2 regions of the Thioflexithrix psekupsensis genome follow, and region 1 is predicted to be linked to the other one. Evidence: predicted binding sites of a transcription regulator. Region 1 holds the regulator's gene; the other holds the start of a gene.

The links. The regulator HrcA, encoded in region 1, represses chaperone genes, less so after heat shock. The targets are predictions, from matches to a motif close to TTAGCACTCNNNNNNNNNGAGTGCTAA.
Region 2: the regulator HrcA is predicted to act here: its motif matches at 1,902-1,928, upstream of groES (co-chaperone GroES).

Annotation. Positions count from the first base shown of each region.
Region 1 covers NZ_MSLT01000002.1:38,248-50,130, forward strand. Annotated here, with positions in the region: partial or broken gene TPSD3_RS18210 (RHS repeat-associated core domain-containing protein) at 1-1,554, shown strand, start outside; gene recN (DNA repair protein RecN) at 1,699-3,369, opposite strand; gene TPSD3_RS01150 (NAD(+) kinase) at 3,372-4,241, opposite strand; gene hrcA (heat-inducible transcriptional repressor HrcA) at 4,561-5,658, shown strand; gene TPSD3_RS01160 (ion transporter) at 5,709-6,560, opposite strand; gene mreD (rod shape-determining protein MreD) at 6,727-7,215, opposite strand; gene mreC (rod shape-determining protein MreC) at 7,257-8,180, opposite strand; gene TPSD3_RS01175 (rod shape-determining protein) at 8,189-9,238, opposite strand; gene TPSD3_RS01180 (hypothetical protein) at 9,450-10,985, opposite strand; gene TPSD3_RS01185 (TusE/DsrC/DsvC family sulfur relay protein) at 11,220-11,564, shown strand; gene TPSD3_RS01190 (DUF4389 domain-containing protein) at 11,673-11,883, shown strand, end outside.
Region 2 covers NZ_MSLT01000006.1:246,355-258,237, reverse strand. Annotated here, with positions in the region: gene TPSD3_RS02300 (penicillin-binding protein 1A) at 1-1,619, opposite strand, end outside; gene groES (co-chaperone GroES) at 2,072-2,362, shown strand; gene groL (chaperonin GroEL) at 2,429-4,069, shown strand; gene TPSD3_RS02285 (hypothetical protein) at 4,276-5,004, opposite strand; gene TPSD3_RS02280 (IS630 family transposase) at 5,123-6,154, opposite strand; gene TPSD3_RS02275 (BACON domain-containing protein) at 6,138-7,358, opposite strand; gene TPSD3_RS02270 (PhoX family protein) at 7,922-9,964, opposite strand; gene TPSD3_RS02265 (mechanosensitive ion channel domain-containing protein) at 10,011-11,883, opposite strand, start outside.

The sequences.
Region 1 (11,883 bases):
GATTATTCGCGTTATCGTCAAACTGTGCTTGAGAATGGTCAAACAAAAGAGATTTTATATCTTGGTTTGTATGAGCAAGAAACCAGTAACGGGGTAACGCAAGGCAAGCATACTATTGTCGCAGGTGGACAAAGCATTGCCGTTCATTTGACCAGTACCCAAAACGCTCCCAAATTGCGTTATTTACATCAAGACCATTTGGGTTCAGTGGATGTCATGACCGATGAAATGGGTCAAGTGGTGGAAAGTTTAAGTTTTGATGCGTGGGGACGGCATCGCAATGCGGTAGATTGGAGTGCATTAAGTGAAGCGGAAATTTCGGAATTAATTAAAAGCCTAGAATGGCGACGTGGTTTTACCGATCATGAGCATTTAAATGCAGTGGAATTAATCCACATGAATGGTCGAATTTACGATCCGATTATTGGGCGTTTTTTAAGTGCGGATCCGTTTGTACAATCCCCAAATAATTTACAGAGTCTGAATCGTTACAGTTATGTTTTGAATAATCCGCTGTCTTATACCGATCCGAGTGGTTATTTTTCTCTGAAAAAACTTGGTAAATCAATAGAAAAATTTGTCAAGCAAAACTGGAAATCTATTGTTTCGATTGGTGTTGGAATTGTCGTTGGCGCATTGACGGCAGGGATTGGTACTGCAATTGGTTTGGGTGCTTTGGGTGGTGCGATTTTATCGGGGGCTGGATTTGGTTTTGCCTCGTCGTTTACAGGTTCAATGTTAAGCGGGCGAAGTTTTGGCGATTCGCTGGTTGCAGGACTCAAGGGCGGTGTTGTCGGCGGAATAACGGCAGGACTCACTTTTGGGGTTGGACATGTCTTTTTTGAGGGCGTGAGTAACTCCCTGTTGCAATTTGGTCTTAAAACAGTGGCGCATGGTATGGTTCAAGGCGTTTCGACGATGGCGCAAGGCGGGCGTTTTGAACATGGCTTTTTAGCAGGCATGATGGGTAAAGTTGGCGGACATTTCGGTTTAGTTGGTTCAGTCGTCGCAGCAGGCACTGCCGCAGAAATTAGCGGAGGTAAATTTGTTAATGGGGCAGTGAGTGGGGCGTTTGTTTATTTGTTTAATGATGCGGTAAGTGAAGTGTGGCGTTTGACAGGAAATTTTCTTACTGGTACTGGACATAAACGAGAGTTTTTTGAAGAAGATTCACCTTTAACGAGAGACTTGATGCAAGCACCAAAGGTAAATGCTGCTAGAGGATATTTTTATAAAAAAAATTATCTAAATAATGGTCAACTAGAGTCAGTCACGGATTATGGTGGTGGCTTTGGTCCTATTGAATTTTTTGAAGCTACTTATCCATTTAAGCTATTTAACCTAACGAGACATTTTGTTGGTTCATATAACGTGCAGATTGTGCCTGTAGAGGACAAACTTCAATTTACAGTGACCAATGTTACTAGCTTAGAATCTTTACTTTATCACTTGCCTGGGGTTAAATCTCGTGAAAGTGGGTGGTTTGGAAGCATTACTCAAGTCTATACTTGGGAAGAGTCAATTGATAAGTCACGATTGGGGAGAATTAAGTAATAAAAAACCTTTTCGCTCGCTCCCAACCGCCTTTGCGTGGGAGCGTGGTGGGACGGGTGGAGGCACACCATGATGCTCGTTTTAATACGAACTTTACCGCGCCAAAACCCCTCCACCCTACCTATCAACAACAAACCCAGCCCCTCACCACCCCAACATCTCCTCCGCATGGGCCAAGGTTTGCGCGGTGATGTCGATTCCGCCGAGCATTCGGGCGATTTCTTCTACTCGTTGGGTGGGGGTTAAGGTTTGGATACAAGTATGGGTTTGTTGTTCGGTCATGATTTTGCGCACTTGCAAATGACTGTCGCCTTGACAGGCCACTTGGGGTAAATGAGTGATACATAATACTTGTCGTTGTCTTCCCAATTGCCGCAGCAATTTGCCCACAATCTCCGCCACGCCTCCGCCAATGCCCACATCCACCTCGTCGAAAATTAACGTCGGTACGCCGCTGCGCTGCGCGGTCATCACTTGAATTGCTAAACTAATTCTGGATAATTCCCCACCCGAAGCCACTTTATGCAACGGTTTAGGGCTTTGTCCAGGGTTGGCACTGACCAAAAACTCCACCCGATCCCAACCCGACACGCTAGGAATACTTTGATTTAACGGCTCCACTTCAATACGCAACTGTCCCCCCGGCATTCCCAATTGGCTCATGGTTTCTGTAATCTGTTGCGCTAAAGGGACGGCATGGTTTAACCGCTCTTGACGCAAAGCCTCGGCCGCTTTTTGATAGCGAATTAAAGCCGCTTGTTGTTGTTGTTCTAATTCGGCGGCGCGTTGCTCATAATGTTCTAATTCTTTTAACTGCTCACTTAGGCGCGTAAAATAATCAGGCAATTCCATCATATTAACCCGATGCTTACGCGCTAAATCTTGTAAATCAGATAATTTTTCTTCTAAAATACTTAAACGATTTGGATCAAGGTCTACATGATGCGAATAATGGCGCAATTCACTGGTTAAATCATCGGCTTGAATGAGTAAACTGTCTAATTGTTGTTTTAACTGATTTAAACGCGGATCAAAATGACACACTTCAGCCAATTCTCGATTGGCTTGATTTAAAGTAGTTATAATCGACGTGCCATCTTCGGCATCTAAATAAGATAAAACCCGCTGCACATTGTCTAATAAACGTTGCGAATTGGCGCATAATTTATGTTCTTCAGAAAGTTCTTTTAATGCCGTATCGGTTAATTCAAATTGTTCTAATTCCTGCACTTGATAACGCAATAACGCCAAACGCGCATCCCGATCTCGGGCTTCGCCGCCTAAAGTGGTTAAGGCTTGATTTAATTCGCGCCATTCCTGATACATTCGCGTCACTTGCGCCCGACAATTGGGATCAGTCGCCATGGCATCTAAAATATCGCGTTGCACGTCTAATTTTAATAAAGATTGATGCGCATGTTGTCCGTGAATATCGACCAATTGCTCACCTAATTCTTTCAAGGTTTGCAAGGAAACAGGGCGATCATTAAGATAACAGCGCGAACGCCCTTTAGCGGTAATGACTCGACGAATCACACAATCGTCTTCTTCTGCTTCTTCCAAAGTCAAATCGCGTTCGCGTAACCAATTGATCATCGATTCGCTTAAACGAAACACGGCCGACACTTGCGCCTGTTCACAGCCCTGTCGCACAACACCACTGTCTGCGCGTGCGCCTAAAACCACACTTAATGCGTCGATTAAAATAGATTTACCTGCGCCCGTTTCTCCCGTAATCACGGTTAAACCTTGCGTCAAATGTAAAGTTTGACGTTCGACAATGGCGATATTTTCGATTTGCAAACGGTGCAACATGATTAAACCGCTTTCCCCCAATCTAATTTAGCCCTTAATGTCGCATAATGATCATGTCCTTGGGGGTGAATGAGGCGAATATGTTGCCGTTTTTCTACCACAATGCGATCACCGGGAATCACTTGTTGTACTAATACACCATCACAACTCAATTGCGCTTGTCCCGCTTGATACGGATCAATGGTGACAGTAATGCAACTGTCGCCATCAACCACAATCGGACGATTACTTAATGTATGCGGACAAATCGAAACTAAAACTAACGCATTAAGCGACGGATGAATAATCGGACCACCACCCGATAACGCATAAGCCGTTGATCCCGTAGGCGTGGCAATCACTAAACCATCGGAACGTTGGCGATTGACTAAATGACCATTAATCGTCGTTTCAAACGCCAACATGTGCGCCATATTCCAACGGTGAATCACCATATCATTGAGCGCGTTAGAATGCGCAATACATTGCCCATCACGGTACACTTCGGCATAAATCAAAAAACGATCTTCTTCTAAAAAAGCCCCACCTAAAATTTCATCTAAATAACTTTCCATTTGCGTGGGACAAATATCAGTGAGAAAACCCAAACGGCCTAAATTAATCCCCAACAACGCCACATCATACTTAGCCAAAAGCCGCGCCGCTTGCAACAAGGTCCCGTCTCCTCCGATGACAATAATCAATTCGCATTGCGTGCCGAGAGCTTCCGTATTTGCGGCGATACGCAAGGATTTTTCTAATAAAAGACGAGAACTCGGCGCATCAATCACAATATCCAGATTTTGCTGCTGCAAATAGCGCACAAGCGATTGTAAAGTGTCTTTGACACGCGGGTCGCCACGTTTAGCGATTAAGCCAATACTGTTGAACATAGTTGTGTTATCTTCGTGTTATCTTAAATTCGGTGTGATGGGGTGTGATGTGGTATGATTCAGACTCAATCAGACCTTCAAAAGCCGTTATTTTACTCTCTATACGGTTTTTCGCCTAACCGCGAATCCATAGTAACAAGGTTTTAGCAGAATGTAATGGTTTTTGCACTCTAGCCAGTAGAGTGCTAAATTAATGCGAGATGAGAATAGCCGCAAACATCTGCCAATAACGGAAAATCACCAAACTGATGTCTTGCGTAAGGGGCAGCGTGCAAGCTACGCTGTGGGGGAATGGCTTTTTTAGACGGATTTTGCGCGAATGTCTGAACATCAAATCAATAAACCAGTCAATAAAACGGACACATCCCAACTTTCCGAACGAGCGGCGCATTTATTTCGAGCGTTGGTGGAACGCTACATTCGTGACGGGCAGCCGGTGGGTTCACGAACGCTGTCACGGGAATTAGCGTGGGATTTGAGTCCAGCGACGATTCGTAACGTCATGGCCGATTTAGAAGACATGGGCTTAATTTTTTCGCCGCATACTTCATCAGGGCGTGTGCCGACACCTTTGGGGTATCGTTTTTTTATCGATACCCTGTTACAAGTCAAACCCTTACAACAACAAGAAGAAGCCCTGTTGCGTCAACGATTTAAAACCCACTTGCCCAGTTTACCAAATGCCAAAACCGTGTTGGCTTACACGTCAGATTTATTGTCCGAAATGACCCGCTTTGCAGGCGTAGTCATGTTGCCACGGCGACGGGCAAAAGTATTGCGTCACATTGAATTTTTAATGTTGGGAAAAAATCGCGTATTGGCGATTTTAGTGTTAAATGATGGCGAAGTACAAAATCGTTTCATTGAAACCACCCGCGATTATTCTCCCTCAGAATTAGAACGAGTGAGTCACTATTTAAATGCGGCTTTTGGCGGGCAGTCGGTGGATCAAGTGCGTCAGTCTTTATTGCAGGAATTACAAGAAGCGCAGCGCGATCTGGACGAATCTCTACAATGGGCAATGACCACCACCCGCCAAGCCTTAGACGATGTGGAAGCCGAACAAAGCGATTTGGTCTTGACGGGACAAATTAATTTAATGGATGTGGATGAATTGTGTCGTGTGGATAAATTGCGCGAATTATTCGTGGCGTTTAATGAGAAACAAGAAATATTAGGCTTATTAGATCAAGCCTTAACGGGCGAAGGCGTGCAAATTTTTATTGGTGGAGAATCGGGTTATTCCGTTTTTGATGATTGTAGCGTCGTGGCTGCGCCTTATGGATTAGCGGGGGAAGTGATTGGTGTATTAGGCGTGATTGGGCCAACGCGCATGAATTATGATCGGGTGATTCCCATTGTCGATTTAACCGCGCAATTGTTGGGATCGGCACTGCATCAAGGATCGCAAAATTAATTAAAAAATCCCTGCTGATTTTTTCTTAGAAAATCAGCAGGGCAGGGTGATTAATCAGAGATCGGCCGTTTTTCTAATAATAACCGTAATTCCTTCAATTCACCTTTTAATCCTTGAATTTCTTTTAACAATAATTGCTGTTCACTTTCGGCAGCTTGTTGTGCTTCTTGAATCAATTGTTGCGCTGCATCTCGATCTTTCTTATGCACTTGCTGCATGGTATCGACAATAATCGCCACAAATAAGTTAAGCATGGTAAAAGTAGTGAATAAAATAAACGGAATAAAAAATAACCACGCATAAGGATATAGTTCCATGACAGGACGAGCGACCCCCGCCGACCAACTTTCCAAAGTCATGACTTGGAATAAGGTATACATGGACGCGCCAATTGTGCCAAAAAACTCCGGAAAACTCTCACCAAACATCCGCGTACTGATCACCGCAGACACATAAAACATCAGTAAAACCAAGCCCGCAATCGACGCAATGCCCGGTAATGATTTTAACAACGCCTCAACAATCAAGCGCAATTGACTGATAAAAGAAATCAAGCGCAAAATCCGTAAAATCCGCAATGCCCGCAATACGGATAAAGAACCACTCGACGGCATGAGCGCAATCGCCACAATCACAAAATCAAAAATATTCCAACCACTCTTAAAAAAACGCCAACCAAATGCGTATAATTTCAGCAGAATTTCTAAGATAAAAATCCCCAAAATAAAGCTATCAATAAAACTTAAAATAAAACCATATTTTGCCACAATTGCCTCTGACGTTTCTAACCCCAAAGTGACGGCATTAAAAACAATAATCAGGACAATAATCGCCTGAATTCGCGGTGATTCTACCCATTCACCGACAACCGTTCTGATTTCTTTACTAAAAATATTTGCCATAATGAATTATCCCTTAAAATAAGTGCAATGTGTATGATATAGCCAACGAAGTATAAAAAACGAATTGGTTTATAGACTCCGTTGGGTATATTGTAGCTAATAAAGCTTCAATCTCTTTGCCAGATTTTTTTGGGGATTTTTCTAATCCATGTTGTCACAGAACAATTCACATCACCCGATAATACCGTCTTAAATCTCTCAGCAAAATAAACAACCACGGCCATAAAATTAAACTGGTCACAGCAGGCAACGCAAACGCCCAACCCAACGAGGGATAATTCAACGTACCGCGAATCCATAACTCCGGAAAACGACTGCCAACAATCAACAACGCCACAAACATGGCCTGTTGCCACACGGGAAAAATACGCACTTGACGGTGCATTTGTACACTAAAATAAGCCACTATACTCAAACTTAACGCATGTTGTCCGAGTAACACATTACTTAACACATCTTGTACCAAACCCACCGTCCACCCCGTCGCCACACTCACACGTTGCGGAGTTGCAATACACCAATAAATCAACGCCATCGCCACCCAATCTGGCCGCCATTCCACCGCCCACACCGGCAACGGCACAATCGATAACATCAACGCAAGCACAAAACTGGTGACAATCACCCAGCCACCTTGATGTTTTTCAACACTCATAACAGGCATACCGTAAAGGAAATTGGAGAAAAAATGGAGTTTTAAGGTTGTGCGGGAACGATGTCGTCGATGTCATCGGGGGGAGCAGGGGGCGGTGGCAATGGCGGCTCATCACGCCAAACAAGTAACACTTCACGGTTACGTTCCAACAAAGAACTGGGTTTAGCCTGCACTTGCGCATAAGGCTGACCAATGTCTAAACTCACCTCCATCACCTCGCCCACTGGATAACCCGGTGGAAATTGTCCCCCAATCCCAGAGGTAATCAGACGATCTCCGGGTTGAATGTCCGCATTATTCGGCAAATATAACAAAGTTAAACGATTGATCGCCCCCAAACCCACCGCAATAGTACGCAAGCCCGTGCGCGCAATCTGCACCGGCAAAGCATGATCCGGATCAGTCACCAACATCACCACACTAGAAAAATGTGTCGCTTCAATCACCTGTCCCATAACGCCATGCGCATCTAACAAAGGTTGTCCCTTTTTTACCCCATGATAAGTGCCTTTGTTAATCACCATTTTACGGGCGAAGGGATCAACCTCAACCGCCAAAACCTCCGCAATCAACACCCGTTCCCCAACATTTGGCGTAGAATCGAGTAAAGAGCGTAGCCGTTCATTTTCCAACTGTAAATCTTGAAATTTCTGTAACATGGCTTGTAATTTCAGATTTTGCTGGCGTAAATGACGACTGTCTGCCAATAGCAATTCCCGATCTCGCATTCGACTGGACACTTCTTCAGCAATCCGACCCGGCAAATCCACCAAATATTGCAGCGCATACACCGGCACCGCCAATTGCGCACGGGCAGTATCGATATATTCCACTTCATGATGATCCGCCATCATTAATCCCAGCGACAAACTGGCAAATAAAATCAATTTAATCGTTGGTGATGGGACATGTAAAAAAAGCGGCTGTTTAATAACAAAAACTCCCCACGTACAGCAAATAGGCAACCATAATATTAAGAATCTAAAGCAAACACATCCACACCATGTTCTTCAATCATTTCCAAAGCGCGGCCACCCCCACGTGCAACACAAGTCAACGGATCATCCGCTAAAATCACCGGTAAACCCGTTTCTTCCATCAATAAACGATCAATACCCGGTAATAACGCACCACCTCCCGTTAAAACCATGCCTTTTTCAGCCACATCTGATCCCAATTCGGGGGGAATTTTTTCTAAAGCGGTTTTCACTGCGCCGACGATTTGTTGCAAAGGTTCTTGCAGAGCTTCTAACACTTCATTGCTGTTTAATTTAATACTACGCGGAATCCCCTCGGCCAAATTACGACCGCGAACATGGACTTCCCGAATTTCGCGCAAAGGAAATGCAGAACCAATTTGATGTTTTACATATTCAGCCGTGGCTTCCCCGATCAACGTACTGTAATGACGACGCACATAACCCACAATCGCCTCATCAAAACGATCCCCACCCACACGAATAGATTCAGAATAAACAATCCCGTTTAACGACAACACACCGACCTCAGTTGTGCCGCCGCCGATGTCCAGAACCATTGATCCCGTGGCTTCACTGACGGGCATTCCTGCGCCAATCGCCGCGGCCATGGGTTCTTCAATCAAATGCACCTCACGTGCGCCTGCGCCTTGTGCGGATTCGCGGATGGCACGACGTTCTACTTGGGTCGAACCGCACGGCACACAAATTAACACCCGCGGACTCGGCCGCAAAAAACGATTTTCATGTACCCTACGAATAAAATACTGCAACATTTTTTCGGTAACGGTGAAATCAGCAATCACCCCATCTTTCATAGGACGAATGGCCGTGATATGTCCCGGTGTGCGTCCCAACATTAATTTGGCTTCAGCTCCAACCGCCGCAATTGATTTTGCGCCGTTACTTTCTCGACCTTGCCGAATCGCCACCACCGACGGTTCATTTAACACAATGCCCTGACCGCGAACATAAATTAAGGTATTCGCTGTCCCCAAATCGATAGATAAATCGTTGGAAAACAGACCGCGTAAGCGTTTAAACATAAATTTAATTTAATCCTGAAAGTTGCAACCTAATAAACTTGAGCGTCGTTTGCTTCTCCGCGCATCAGGAAAGAATCAAAATTCCTACTGTCCCTGCGTAAGGTGCGCAGCAAACTTAAAAAGTGGGCTATTATAAAGCAAATTAAGCCTGATTTATCATAAAAATGCGCAAACGGCATCGCTTAAACCGATCCGACATAAAACACAGCATTTACTGCACCAACACACTCACCCAATGTTCTAAATGAAACACATACTGAGCTTTGTCTTTCAAACGATAACCGAATAATAAGCGCGTCCAACCCAAATGCGGAAAAGTTCCCCGATAAATATCAAGCACCTCATGGGCGCGTAAAACCGTATTGGCTTGAAATGCTTGAATTGCAGCCAAACCCATTTCCGGCTGCCATATCGGCAATCCTTGTGGAGTCACCATATAAATCGTGCTTGCCTGAGTGGCGAGGGGAGGAGGCGTATGGGCAAGCAGCACAAAAACATCAGCCATTTGTCCCACATCTTGCGGATCAACACTGAGTAAGGCTTGAAAATGCACACTTGCGGCCGTCGAACTGATGACACTCTCTTGTAAAAAACTGCCGCCGTTCACCGAAACCCCGCCCGCAAAAACAGTGCGCGTGCCATGCGCTAAAACAGATAACGCCTCATCCGTCACCGTACCAAATCCCAAACTGGGTAAACCCGGCAATGCGCTTTGCACCACTAAGGTCATGCCACTGTTGGCAGGACGGTTGGGTAAATTGGCTTGAATGCGGTAAGTGCCTAATACGTCGGGCGCGGTAAATTGCGTGCTGACCTGACCTTGGGCATTGCTAATGGCAGTGGTGCGGGTTAAGCCCGTAGTAGTCGTGATTCCAGAGGGAGTCACCACCGAAAAGTGAACCGTTTGCCCTTCTTGCGTGATAGGCACATTGCCAAAAACATCTTGTAAAACAAAAATAAACGGTTCAGATAAACGCCCCGCATTTAACGATTGCTGTTCTCCAGCCACAGGAGCTAACACACTGGCTTCCATTGGCAAGACAGTAATCCCCAGAGAAGCAGTAAAATCTAACGCGGTGCGAGCGTGCGCTGAAACCGTCCATTTTCCAGCACGAGTGGTAGAGACTAAGGTTTGCACTTGTCCTTGTTCATTGGTCGTGCCGCTTACAATTAACAAACCATCTCCCACCGTGCCATTGCTATCGTGCAGTTCAAAACGCACATCAATCAGTGTTCGCGGCAAGCCACCGTTATCTAAAAAACGAAAAATAATAGGCTGCGCGGTTTGTCCTACATTGACGGTTTGACACTGCCCTTGAGTGACAAAAAGACTGTTGTGCTGTTCTACGATAAGGGGAATCGTTAAACGCACCGCCGGTTCATCTGCAATCCACGCGTCTACGGTATGAATACCCGCAGTCACCAACGGCGAAGCGGCATTGAGCCGAACATGTACTATGCCTTGGGCATCACTCACGCCGCCGTCTAACACATCCAACACGGCAACATTGACCGCTTCACAGGCCGTATTGGTCAAAGAAAATCCCAACTTAACCCCAGCACGAATTCCCCCTTGCGCATCATTGACCCGAATCATTAAAAATTCGGACATCGCGCCTTTTAACACCGTGCCTGATGTGCTGTCTACGCGGGTTAAAGTGGCGAAACTGAACCCACTATAACTCACCATCGCCAGTAATAGACTGAATTGAATATAAAATTTTATTTGTAGCTGAAAATGACGCATCGCCGTTCTGCCCCTTAAAAGAAATCAAAATTTAATTCCTGCTAACATAGCAATAAATACAACACTTGTCACAACTTGATTTAACTTTTGAAGATCGTTACATTGTGTGGAGCTAACCACCCGATCAGTGTTTTACACACGCTGGACTGACTTAAAAATGATAACAATAGATGGGCTACCCTAAATAAAATGACAAAATGTGTGTTTGAATGCACTTAAATAGCGGAGGTTATTATGCCCTATGAATTGAATGGTAAAACCATCGAAACAGATGCGAATGGTTTTTTATTAAACTTAGACGATTGGAGTGAAGAATTAGCCCCAATCATTGCGCAAGCAGAAGATGTTCCCGAATTAACGGAAAAACATTGGGATGTGATCAATTACTTGCGTGATCAGTATATTAACAATGGTGGAAATCAGCCCAATATGCGTAATTTGGTGAAAGCCATGAAAGAAGTTTGGGATGACAGCAGTCTTGAAGCCAAAGCCCTTTATGCTTTATTTCCACACAATCCCGATAAAGAAGCCAGTAAAATTGGTGGCTTACCCGACACCAAACGCAAAGGTGGTTATTAAACCGAATCAATACGTGATTAATACGTAAAGGTAATGGATTCATTCGATGATAACACGCCATTTTGGGTGTTATCATTTTTTTTATGTTGACCGACAGAGAAATCTATCATGCAAATATCTGAAGATCGTCCAGAGAACAATCAAGTTTCCGTGTGGCAGCGACATGTGGGACAATTAAGCACGTGGCAACGTGGGTTATTTTTGCTGTTATTTGTGGTGATTTATTTTTTCCTGCGTTTTATTATTGCGGGAATTGCTTTTTTTCAATTTGTTACTTTGTTGATAACGGGCGAGATTAATCAGCGTTTACAGTTATTTT
Region 2 (11,883 bases), on a different contig from region 1:
GGGCCATAGAAACGATGACTATAATTTTCAGGTTTCCAAATTTTATTGCCCACTTTGTATACCAACGGCGAGTCATTGATCATGGTGGCAGGGTGATAACCGTTTTCCAAAGCCGCCGAATAGATAAACGGTTTAAAATTGGAACCGGGTTGACGTAGGGCTTGTACCACGCGATTGAACTTACTGTGATAAAAATCAAAACCACCCACCAACGCAATCACTGCGCCATCATTGGGATTGAGGGCAACCAATGCGCCTTGAATACGCGGCACTTCGGCCAATCGCCATGTTACCGGGTCTGTGGGTTGGGCTTCTTCTACTTCTACTTCGTCGGCTTCGCGTAAGGCCGGCGGTGCCACTTTCCCCTTCACCGGCCGCACATAAATCACATCGCCCACATTGACTACATCTGTCACACGACGCGGAGAGGGATTAATGCGATTTTCGCCCGCGTAACGTCGCGCCCAATTCAAATTGTCCCACGATAAAGTAAAACGTCCCGCTTGGGCGTGATAGGCTGTGGCTGTATTATTTTCCACGGCCAACACTAAACTGGGATATAAATCGGCATAACGCGGGTAATTGGCCAAGGTTTTTTCAGCGAAGGCTTCCACATTTTCCGCAGGCAGCGTCACTTTATCCAGTACGCCCCCATAACCGTAACGTTCGGTGTACGTGTACAGAGACTTGCGCAGGGCTTGATTGGCGGCTTCTTGCAGCGGGGTGGTGATGGTCGTGTAAACACGATACCCGCCCGTATAAGCATCTTCGTAATGCGTTTGCATGTAAGCGCGCACCATTTCAGCCACGTAAGAAGATTCTGATTCCATCACCGTGCGACGTAAACTCGCGGTCATGGGAGCTTTTATGGCGTTTTCATACTCTGCTTGAGTAATATATTCCAATTCCATCATGCGCCGCAAAATGTAATTGCGCCGCTGCATGGCACGTTCTGGATTACTAACGGGGTTATTGCTGGAGGGTGCTTTTGGAATACCCGCCAACATGGCATATTCGGGCAAACTCAAGTCCTCAATCGAACGTCCATAATACACTTGAGCGGCCGCGCCAATCCCATAAGCCCGATGACCGAAAAAGATTTTATTTAAATACAGTTCTAAAATATCTTCTTTGCTTAATTCAGTTTCAATTTTAATGGCTAATAAGATTTCTCTTATTTTACGCACGAATTTTTTTTCAGGCGTTAAAAAAAAGTTTCGTGCCACCTGCATGGTGATGGTACTTCCACCTTGCGACAATTCGCCCGTAGAAAGTAGATTAACCGCGGCACGGGTTAAGCCTTTGACATCGACTCCGCGATGTTCAAAAAAACGACTGTCCTCTGCGGCCAATACGGCATTAATCATGGTTTGAGGAATTTGCTGGGCTTGCAATGGCATACGCCGTTGTTCCCCAAATTCGGCAATTAACTTTTTATCCTTAGTGTAAACACGCAACGGCACTTGCAATTGCACCTCGCGCAAGCTGTCTGTCGAAGGCAATTGCGGCATAAAATGCACGTAAATCACCGCAACACCCACCGCCACCAGCAGCACCATCAACAAGGCCATGTAAAAACTGAGCCGAACCAATCTCAGAAAATGTCGTTTCACACTCATCCCTTAATACCCGCCAAAAAACAAGTCAATATTAATTAATATTAATTTCGATTAAAAAAATAATAAATAGATTCAACACGATTGTCCCTGTTTACTGTGAGGGACAGGCGTTTGGTTATTATAACACTGATTAAGTGACCCTTTTTAACCTTTTTAGGCGATCATCTGAAATAATCAAGGAAAAAATACATTGTGTTTTGCACCCCCCAAGGGCGCGTAAAAAAGAAATACTAAAAATTTTTCACCCAACGACTCTTGACATCTCACCAAGCGACACTATTATTAGCAACCGATAGAGGTGAGTGCTAATCAAATTTTCTGAATCAGGGACGATCAAAATTGACCGCATTCACCCTAGATATGGATATTCCATATTTGTTAATTAAACCAATAAGTTATCAAAAACTTTTTTGTCCCAATCGCACAGAACCAAAACTGAGGAGAAAACCGCGATGCACATTCGTCCTTTACATGATCGTGTCGTTATCAAACGCATGGAAGAAGAACAAACCACACCCGGCGGTATCTTGATTCCTGACACCGCCAAAGAAAAACCCGCCCGTGGTAAAGTCTTGGCCGTCGGCAATGGCAAAATCATGGAAAACGGCCAAGTCCGTCCCTTAGATGTCAAGGTGGGCGACGTTGTTTTATTCGGTAAATACTCAGGCACCGAAGTCAAAGTCAATGGTGAAGAAGTCTTAGTGATGCGCGAAGACGACATTATGGGCGTATTAGCCAATTAATCTCTCCCAAGACCTTTATTTTTAACCCTTATTGACTGTTTTTAAAATTTTAAAAGGAAGGATACTATGGCTGCTAAAGAAGTCCGCTTTTCCGATGATGCCCGTCAACGTATGATTAAAGGCGTGAATATTCTCGCCAATGCGGTGAAAGTCACTTTAGGCCCCAAAGGTCGTAATGTCGTATTAGACAAAGCCTTTGGCGCGCCCACCGTCACCAAAGACGGCGTTTCTGTGGCAAAAGAAATCGAATTAGAAAACAAATTTGAGAACATGGGCGCGCAAATGGTGAAAGAAGTCGCCTCACAAACTTCTGACACCGCAGGCGACGGCACCACCACCGCCACCGTATTGGCACAGTCTATTCTGACAGAAGGCTTAAAAGCCGTTGCCGCTGGCATGAATCCTATGGATTTAAAACGCGGTATTGATAAAGCCGTTTCTGTCGCGGTACAAGAATTAAAAAATCTGTCTAAGCCCTGTGCAGATGACAAAGCCATCGCCCAAGTCGGTACGATTTCCGCTAACTCTGACGACAGCATCGGTAATATTATCGCCGAAGCCATGAAAAAAGTCGGCAAAGAAGGCGTGATTACCGTTGAAGAAGGCTCTGGTTTAGAAAATGAACTGGATGTAGTAGAAGGGATGCAATTTGATCGCGGTTACTTGTCTCCCTATTTCATCAATAACCAACAAACCATGAGCGCGGAATTAGAAAATCCTTTAATTCTGCTTTATGACAAAAAGATTTCTAACATCCGTGATTTGTTACAAATTCTGGAAGGCGTGGCTAAACAAGGTCGTTCTTTGTTAATTATCGCTGAAGATGTGGAAGGCGAAGCTTTAGCGACTTTGGTGGTTAATACAATTCGTGGTATCGTCAAAGTAGCCGCCGTGAAAGCCCCCGGTTTCGGCGACCGTCGCAAAGCCATGTTACAAGACATCGCGGTCTTAACAGGCGGACAAGTGATTTCTGATGAAGTGGGCTTGAGCTTAGAAAAAGCTTCTTTAGATGACTTAGGTCATGCCAAGAAAATCACAGTCACCAAAGAAAACACCACGATTGTTGACGGTTCAGGCAACCAAGCCGATATTAAAGCGCGTGTTGACCAAATTCGTGCGCAAATCGAAGAAGCCACTTCTGACTACGACCGCGAAAAATTACAAGAGCGTGTGGCCAAATTGGCTGGCGGTGTAGCCGTAATCAAAGTCGGCGCAGCCACCGAAGTGGAAATGAAAGAGAAGAAAGCCCGCGTTGAAGACGCATTACACGCCACCCGTGCTGCGGTAGAAGAAGGTGTGGTTCCCGGTGGTGGTGTGGCTTTAGTACGTGCGATCAAAGCGTTGGAAGGCTTAAAAGGCATCAACAGCGATCAAGACGCAGGTATTGAAATTGCGCGTCGTGCGATGGAGTCCCCTTTACGTCAAATCGTTGCCAATGCAGGCGGTGAGCCTTCTGTGGTGTTAAACCGAGTACGCGAAGGCGAAGGCAACTTCGGTTACAACGCCAGCACAGAAGAATACGGTGACATGGTGGCAATGGGTATTCTTGATCCCACCAAAGTGACTCGTTCAGCATTACAAAATGCGGCTTCTGTAGCAGGTCTGATGATCACCACAGAAGCGATGGTTGCTGAATTACCTAAGAAAGATGAGCCAATGCCTGCTGGCGGCGGTATGGGTGGCATGGGCGACATGGGCATGATGTAATTATCTGCTGCTGAGTCCTGTTTTCATCAAAATTAAAGCCTCGTTTCTAAGTATTATTTGGAAACGAGGCTTTTTTTGGGGTGAGAATTTACACCCTTCTACCTGTTATTCTCCTCCCAACAACAGCACGTACAAGACTGTGCCAATATTTATCAAAGCGCATAAAAACCCATACCGTGCTGAGAACAAACACAAAGGGAGGAGGTTTACCATTTTTTAGTGAGTGTGAAGCTACAACGCTCAGGAGTAGCGTTACTCCAACCACTCCAACCACACCCCTCATAATCGCTCTTGACCCAACCTTCCACATTAAGCCCAACACTTGAATACAAGTCAGCTCTAACTTTAGTGCCAATCGGTGCTCGAGAATAGTTAAATAGGATTTCCTTCCATATCTTCCCCGATTTGCCGTTGGCTATGAAATTTTCGGACATTACTGATTGTAATGCCCATCCTTTTTTCGGATAAGTATCGCCTGAGTTTATCTTCATACGAGCGTAATAAAAATGTGCAGTTACATATTGATTCTGATTATTTGGAGTAATAACACATTGGTGGCCGTTTCCACTGCACGCACCTTCCCATCTATCAAGCTCATATTCGTTGTAAGATAGCAGTCTACCATCTTGCCACCCTCCAACTTGTGTGCTATGAGCGTAGAGAGTCACTGGAGAGTTAATTGTGTAACTACAAGAGGTTTTACAATAATCATGTTTATTATTCACCTTTGTGTATATCTGTATCCAACTATCAGCACCATTAGAACCGACAATTGTAATATTTAACTGCGTAACAGGTGCTGCATTTTGTGTTTGCGCAGAGGAGTGAGTGCTTTTATTTTCTCCAGCATTGTTATAAGAAGCAACATAGTATGAGTAAATAGTGTTTGTTTTTAAGCCACTATCGGAGTAGGAAGTTATGTTTGTTCCCAACACAGCAATTTTTGTCCAATTTGTTGGTGCTGCACCTTCACCGCGATAAATATAAAATCCTGTTTCATTACTATACCAAAATTATGTGAGATATAAAAACAAATTAAGTTTTAATATCTAGCTAGATATTAGGTATAAGATACTGTTTAATTTTATTAAACTTAAACACTTTACCTGACAAAAAGGTCTCAAACATACTAGTGACTTCTTTAAAGCTTGATAGACGATGAAAATTCTTTCTGACCCAATTCTTACCTTGAAGCCAAATATCCTCGACTGGATTTTGCTCTGGGGCATTGGGCGCAAATCTTAATAAACGAACTTTCCATTCTGATTCTGGAAGTCCCCCATTTAATTTCTCTAAATAAGTTCTTAAACCTTCAGAACGATGATAACTTGCACCATCCCAAATAATCACATGACGGGCTTCTTTATATCTGTAAATGAGCCAGTTAATAAAGTCTATCGTATATTTTGTATCAGCTTTCTTTGCCCTATCTAAAATAAATTCTCCCGTATAAATATTCACCGCTCCATACCACGTTTGAGAAGTGCGATAATTACTCATCTTTATTGACGTTCTTTCTCCTTTTTTCGACCAAACATAACCACAAATATCTCCCCACAACTGATGGCTTTCGTCTTGCATCCAGTACATTACCTCTCCACTTTCTATCTGTTCACGCTCCTTATCTATTAAATCCTTAATCTCTTTTTTTTTAGCTTCTACTTTTACCTCATCTTTTGCCGAATTCTCTTTGTGTGTCTTCTTATAACTTAAATTCGCTTCTTCTAATAATTTAGTATAAGAAGTATTTGAAGAATAGAAAACATCATACTCCTCTTTTAAGTATCTCTTTAGTTCCTCTATTGTTATTGTCTTCTTTTCTTGTATCCAATTAATCACATCTTCTCGTTCACGCGGCTTTAAATACCCTGGCGAGCCTTTATACGCTAACTTTAATCCTTCCACCCCTGACGCTAAATAAATGGCTTTCCATTTATCCACAAATTGCACACTGACACAACACGCTAAAGCCGCTTCCGCACGCACAAAACCAAGCAAAGACATTCTTACTGCCATCGCTCGCTTCACTTCTCTCGCTTCACCTGTTGACATTAACTCTTCTAAATCTTCATATCTCTTGTTCATTATTCTCTCCTATTTGAAAAGTATTATTATACGACTCTGAAAAAATTGGTATAGAATTATCCGTCCATGCAAGCTTGATACTGCTACTTGACAGTGGATTTATCGATAAGTTGCTTGGCTTGTTTGGCAAAGTTACAGGATTTGTAGCCGCCTTTTGTGTGACGTAAAAATGTTTATCTGCTACTGTGATAATACCATTTCTCATCCCGTTACTTGTATTAACAGCCACATCATAGCTAATTTTTGTAGTTCCATTTCCGCTACTAACATTTAATGTGATCCATTTTACATTGCTTGTAACTTTCCATGCACAATCAGTTCTGGTCGTGATTATAGAAATTGTGCTATTTTTTTGTCCTGTAGCAAGAATATCAGCACTTGTTGGAGAGATAGTGTAATTACATGGTGAAGTAACCGTATTAGTTTGATTGCTCTGACAACTGAAATTATTGCCAGGAATTTTTAATTCGGACAACCAAGGGATATCCAACTGTGGTATTTTTATGTTTGACTTACATTTTCCATTAACACAGTTAATGGAAACATCTCCGATACTGGTAGTACCATTATATAAAATACCTCCACACTGCTTGCTTTTTAAATTACACCACTGGCAACTAGTGCTATTGCAGGCAATATTTATAAGACCATTATATGTAACATTAGCTCTCCCACTTGTACAAACAGGAGATGCCTCTGCTCTTCTGGATTGTTTCCGAGAAAATTCTTCTACATCAATACCATCCACGCTAGTTACTTTCCACTGAGGCACTTCTACAAAATTAGAACTTACCTGTTCCATAACGACTTGATGAAAGCTCTCTGTTTGCTCTGGCGGATTCACAACATCGACACAAGGCAGTAAGAGTTTATTATCTTCGGGAAGATAGGCGGCACGACAAGCAAAATCTGCCCCCATGTCGGTATCATAGGGAATCAATGACCACTCTTTGACCATAAATTGCAGTGGATCAGCAATAGACGATTGTTCCAGTGTCGCTGTGTAGCTCTGAATATCGCCAGTAGTGCCGTAATCTACACACGGAATTAGAAATTTTCCATTTTCTGGAAAATAAATTGCGTGGCATTGGTTACTTTTCGGTATTAGCACATCGGGATTTAATTCCGCAGAATGTGACGTATTTATGAGTAAGATCATCGCAGCGAAAAGCCACGATAAATATCTGATAGATAGCTTCTTCATAGAGATTTCCTCAATTAAATTTCCATTGAATTAAGAGGCGAAACATACACAATCAAGTATACACAAAATCTTCTCCACATTACAACAGAGATTTCATAGTAAAACACAAAAATAATGTAATTCGCAAAACATTCTTTGTCTAAATCAAAATTGACAGAATTGAGGAGTTGGCGAAATTGATGCGTTCTGGAAAAGAAAAAATAGATAACCTATACCAAAAAGATAGGGTTCGTAGAATCCTTATTTTGTCAGAATCAGAATTTACAGACACAAGAATTTTCAAAATTTATTCTTGCAAGTCATTTATTTTAAACATGTTTTTTATTATTTAATTCTGAAAATCCTAAAATTCTGTAAATTCTGATTCTGACAGAAAAATTTTATGAATGACTTAATTTTGGTATATTATTTATAAAATTTTTTTACAGAAAAAATAAATGATAAGCAAGCGTAGGGTGTATAAACGCAGTGCCATACACCTTACGACTACCAACTTGGTAGATGACGCTATCGCTTATCCACCCTACTTTAACTACTTTAACTAGGAGGAGTAAACTGACAATCTAACTCCCAATCACCCCACCATCATCTTTCACAATCACCACCGTCGCCGAACGGGGACGTTGTCCGTTGGGCCAAGAACTGACTTTAGTGGGATTGGCGGGATTGGCATCTGTTTCAGTTTCGCCGGGGTGCTGAATGTTGACAAACATCGTCTTCATGTCAGGCGTAGCAATAACGCCCGTCACTTCGCAGCCTTTCGGTCCCGTTAAAAAACGACGCACTTCGCCCGTTGTCGGATCAGAAGCCAACATCTGATTGTTACCAAAAGGAGCCAATGCACCCTTGCCAATAGAATCTGAACTCATGTCCGTCTGAATCCATAACAACCCATTGGAATCCATCCACAACCCATCTGGACAAGCAAAAATATCACCCTTCACATTCCCCTTATGTTGGGCTGAAGGTAAGTCCGGTGAACCCGCAAACACATAAATATCCCACGTAAAACGTGTATCCGTAGGATTGCCGCCCGTCTCGCGCCAACGGAGAATATGACCCATTTGATTATCCGCACGCGGATTTGCAGCATCTTGCTGGGCTTCGGTACGACGATTATTATTCGTGAGCGTCACATAAACGTCTTGTTTCTTCGGATCAGTGGTAATCCATTCAGGGCGATCCATTTTGGTTGCGCCGACTTTATCAGCCGCTAAACGGGTTTTAACCAACACTTCTGCTTGACTACGAAAACCATTTTCCGCCGTCAACCCCAATTGTCCGTGTACCAAAGGCAACCATTCGCCCGTTTTATCCGCGTTAAACTTGGCAACGTATAATGTCCCTTCGTCTAACAATGTGGCATTGGCAGCGCGGTTATTGGCATCGTAAGGTTTTGCGGTGACAAATTTATAAATGTATTCAAAGCGCGCATCATCCCCCGAATAAAATACAACTCGTTTATCGGGTGCAATTAAAAATGCCACGTTTTCATGCGAAAAACGTCCAAATGCGGTGTGTTTAACGGGTTTACTGCTGGGATCGAACGGATCAAACTCCACCACCCAACCAAAACGATTGGGTTCATTAGGGGTTTTGTCTAAATCGAAACGCTCAAGCTGCGTTTCCCAACCATAACTGCTGGTTTTCGGCACGCCATAGCGTTTATAAGCGTTTAAATCGTTATCAACCAAATCGCTACCGCTTTTTGAGCCGAAATATTGGTGAAAATTCTCTTCACACGTTAAATACGTTCCCCATGGTGTATAACCATGAGCGCAGTTGTTCAGTGTGCCGAGTACTTCGCGGCCAGTGGGATCGGCGGCGGTTTTGAGAAAATCAGAACCCGCCGCAGGGCCAGTTAAAGTCATAGGGGTATTACCTGTGACGCGGCGAGCGTATTGCGAAGGACGCACGACATCCCATTGTCCATTGACTTTTTTAACTTCGATGACAGAAACCCCATGCGCTGCCAATTCTTTATTGGCTTTTTCTACGGAATAAGTGCTGGGAGAGTATCTGTAACCGCCGTCAATATGGATGACCACATCATCGATGTATTCGTGATTCATCACCAATAAGCCATGCGTAGAACTGTTAGAACCATAGGGGAGGGAGAAAAAGTGAATACCGTCGTGGTGCATTCCTGCCTGTTGTGCTTGGTCGGCAGCAGAATTCTGGGCATCAAAAGAAAACGCAGGGCCATTAGACACGGGATCGCCCCAGGCAAATAAAACTTTTCCCGTATAACCTTTGGGAACATGCACCGCATCTTCAAAATTAGTGGCTACAGATTGGAAGCCAATCAATGACTTAGGCGTTGTTGTTGTGCTGGTCGTGGTACTGTCGCCGTCGCTGCTGTTACAACCCACTACACCACCAAACATCGTCACCGCTGCCGCACCCAAACCGCCGCGCAAAACTTGGCGACGAGACAGGTGTTTTTCTAAAATATCAGCAAAAACAGGATTTTGTGAGGAATTATAGATTAAATCATCATCTTTCATGGCTTGTGTTTCTCTTGGGGTTAAAATCAGTAAAGAAACGAAAGATATAACACAAGCAAGTTGCAAAATAATGAGATTCACATGACCGTTTGATGACATTTTAATGAATCGGATTAAAACGCACCAAACGGATGTTTTTAGATGATTACGGTTTATTTTTACGTTTGGCTAAAGCAGACTTATTGTCTCCGCCTAAATCGGATAAAGAAGGAATGTCAATTCCTGCCGCTTCAAAGTGCGATTTGACCCGACGGCGATATTCTCTGGCTAATGGCCATTGTTCGGTGGGTTTGCATTTTAATAACACGGCATAAGTCACGGCTAATTCACCAAATTCTTCAATACCTAAATGCAGCACTTTTTGCAATTTAGAACCATAAGTGGAATCAGCCAATAATTCATCTGTGACCTGTTGCAAACAGGCTAAGACTTCACTGGGGTCTGCTTGATAACTGGCGGGTAAAGTCAATTTAATTGCGCCCCATTCGCGGCTGTTATTGCTGACATGAGAAATACTGCCATTGGGAATATAATGCAGACTGCCTTCAGTTAGGCTGCGCACCAGCGTAATTCTTGGCGTGATTCGTTCCACTTGTCCGCTTAATCCATTAATAATCACACTGTCACCGACACGAAATTGATTTTCTAATAAAATAAAAAATCCTGAGAAGAAATCCCGCACTAATTGTTGCGCACCAAACGCCACCGCCAAACCCAATACCCCAGCCGATGCCAGAATGGGCAGCACGTCAATATTGACCGCTTTAAACATGTAAATAATGGTTAATAAAACCACCAACATTTTCCAACCCACACTAAAGACATGCACCAGCATTTTAACCCGCTCTTCTCGATCTATACTGTGAATTGCGTCTTGTTCGGCTTCTTTGCGGGCTTTCGCCACGGCACGACGACCCATAACGACTACAATACGAATCGCTATAAACGCCATCAATGGAATAATTAATAACCAAATAAAGGTTTTAAACGCTTCCATTTCCATTTCGTCTAAACGCTCTTGTCTTAACAAACCAATTTCGCCCAACAATAGCGTGTCACGAATTTGTTTATTCGCGGGTTGTTCTTCTACGGGCATTGCGGCGATACTTTCTTCAGAATGACCAGCCACGCGATAAATTTGATCCATGATTTCTTTTTGGCTGGCTTCTAAATTGGCGACCAAATCTTTTAGGGTATTAATGCGCGTATCAATACCGCCTAATTTAGCTTGTTGTTGTTTAAACCAATCCAACCATGAACTGTAAACAGTAGTGGCCGCCCACGGTTCTAATAAACCATTGACAAGTTGGTCCAAAGCCGTTTTATAAGCCGCTTCATCAGCCGTAGAAGGCAATTGGGGAATATCGGATGGACTTAGGGTCACCCCTGTTTTTTCTTTTAAACTCGCTAATAAAACAGTACTTTGGACAGGCGATAAGGCTATTTTTACTTTAGCCATTTCAATATCCAAATCCTTTTGTTGTTGATAAACAAAAGGTTGCAAGGTTTCAGTCATGCTAGAAAATAAAGGACGCATTCCTTTTACCAAGCGAATTAAAGCCTCTGTTCTTTCTTTACGGGCTTGGAGATTATTATAACGATATTCTAAGCCTAATAAGCGTTGATAATAGGCTTCTAATAATTGCGTGGTATCTTCGGCTTGTTTAGACACCAATAAAACCAAGAACGTTTCATATAAACTGGTTTCTGTTTGCAACCGATCATTGACTTGCCGATCATAGCGACGCTTTTCAAATTCATCCATATTTTTAGGATCGGGAGGCGTGCTATTTTCTTCCAGTTCTTGCCGTTCTTTTAACTGCGCAATTTGCCGTGTTAAGTTATTTTCCCAATCGCTGAGTAAAGTATAAAAATCAGGGTTCACTTGTTGGGTTAATAACACCGCTTTTTCTTTTTCAATCCGCTCATATTCCAGTTTTAAATCTTCGCCTTGTTTTTGCAGCAGCAATACTTGTTCACGCGAAGTCCATTTTTCGGTTTCTTTAGGTAAGTCGGAC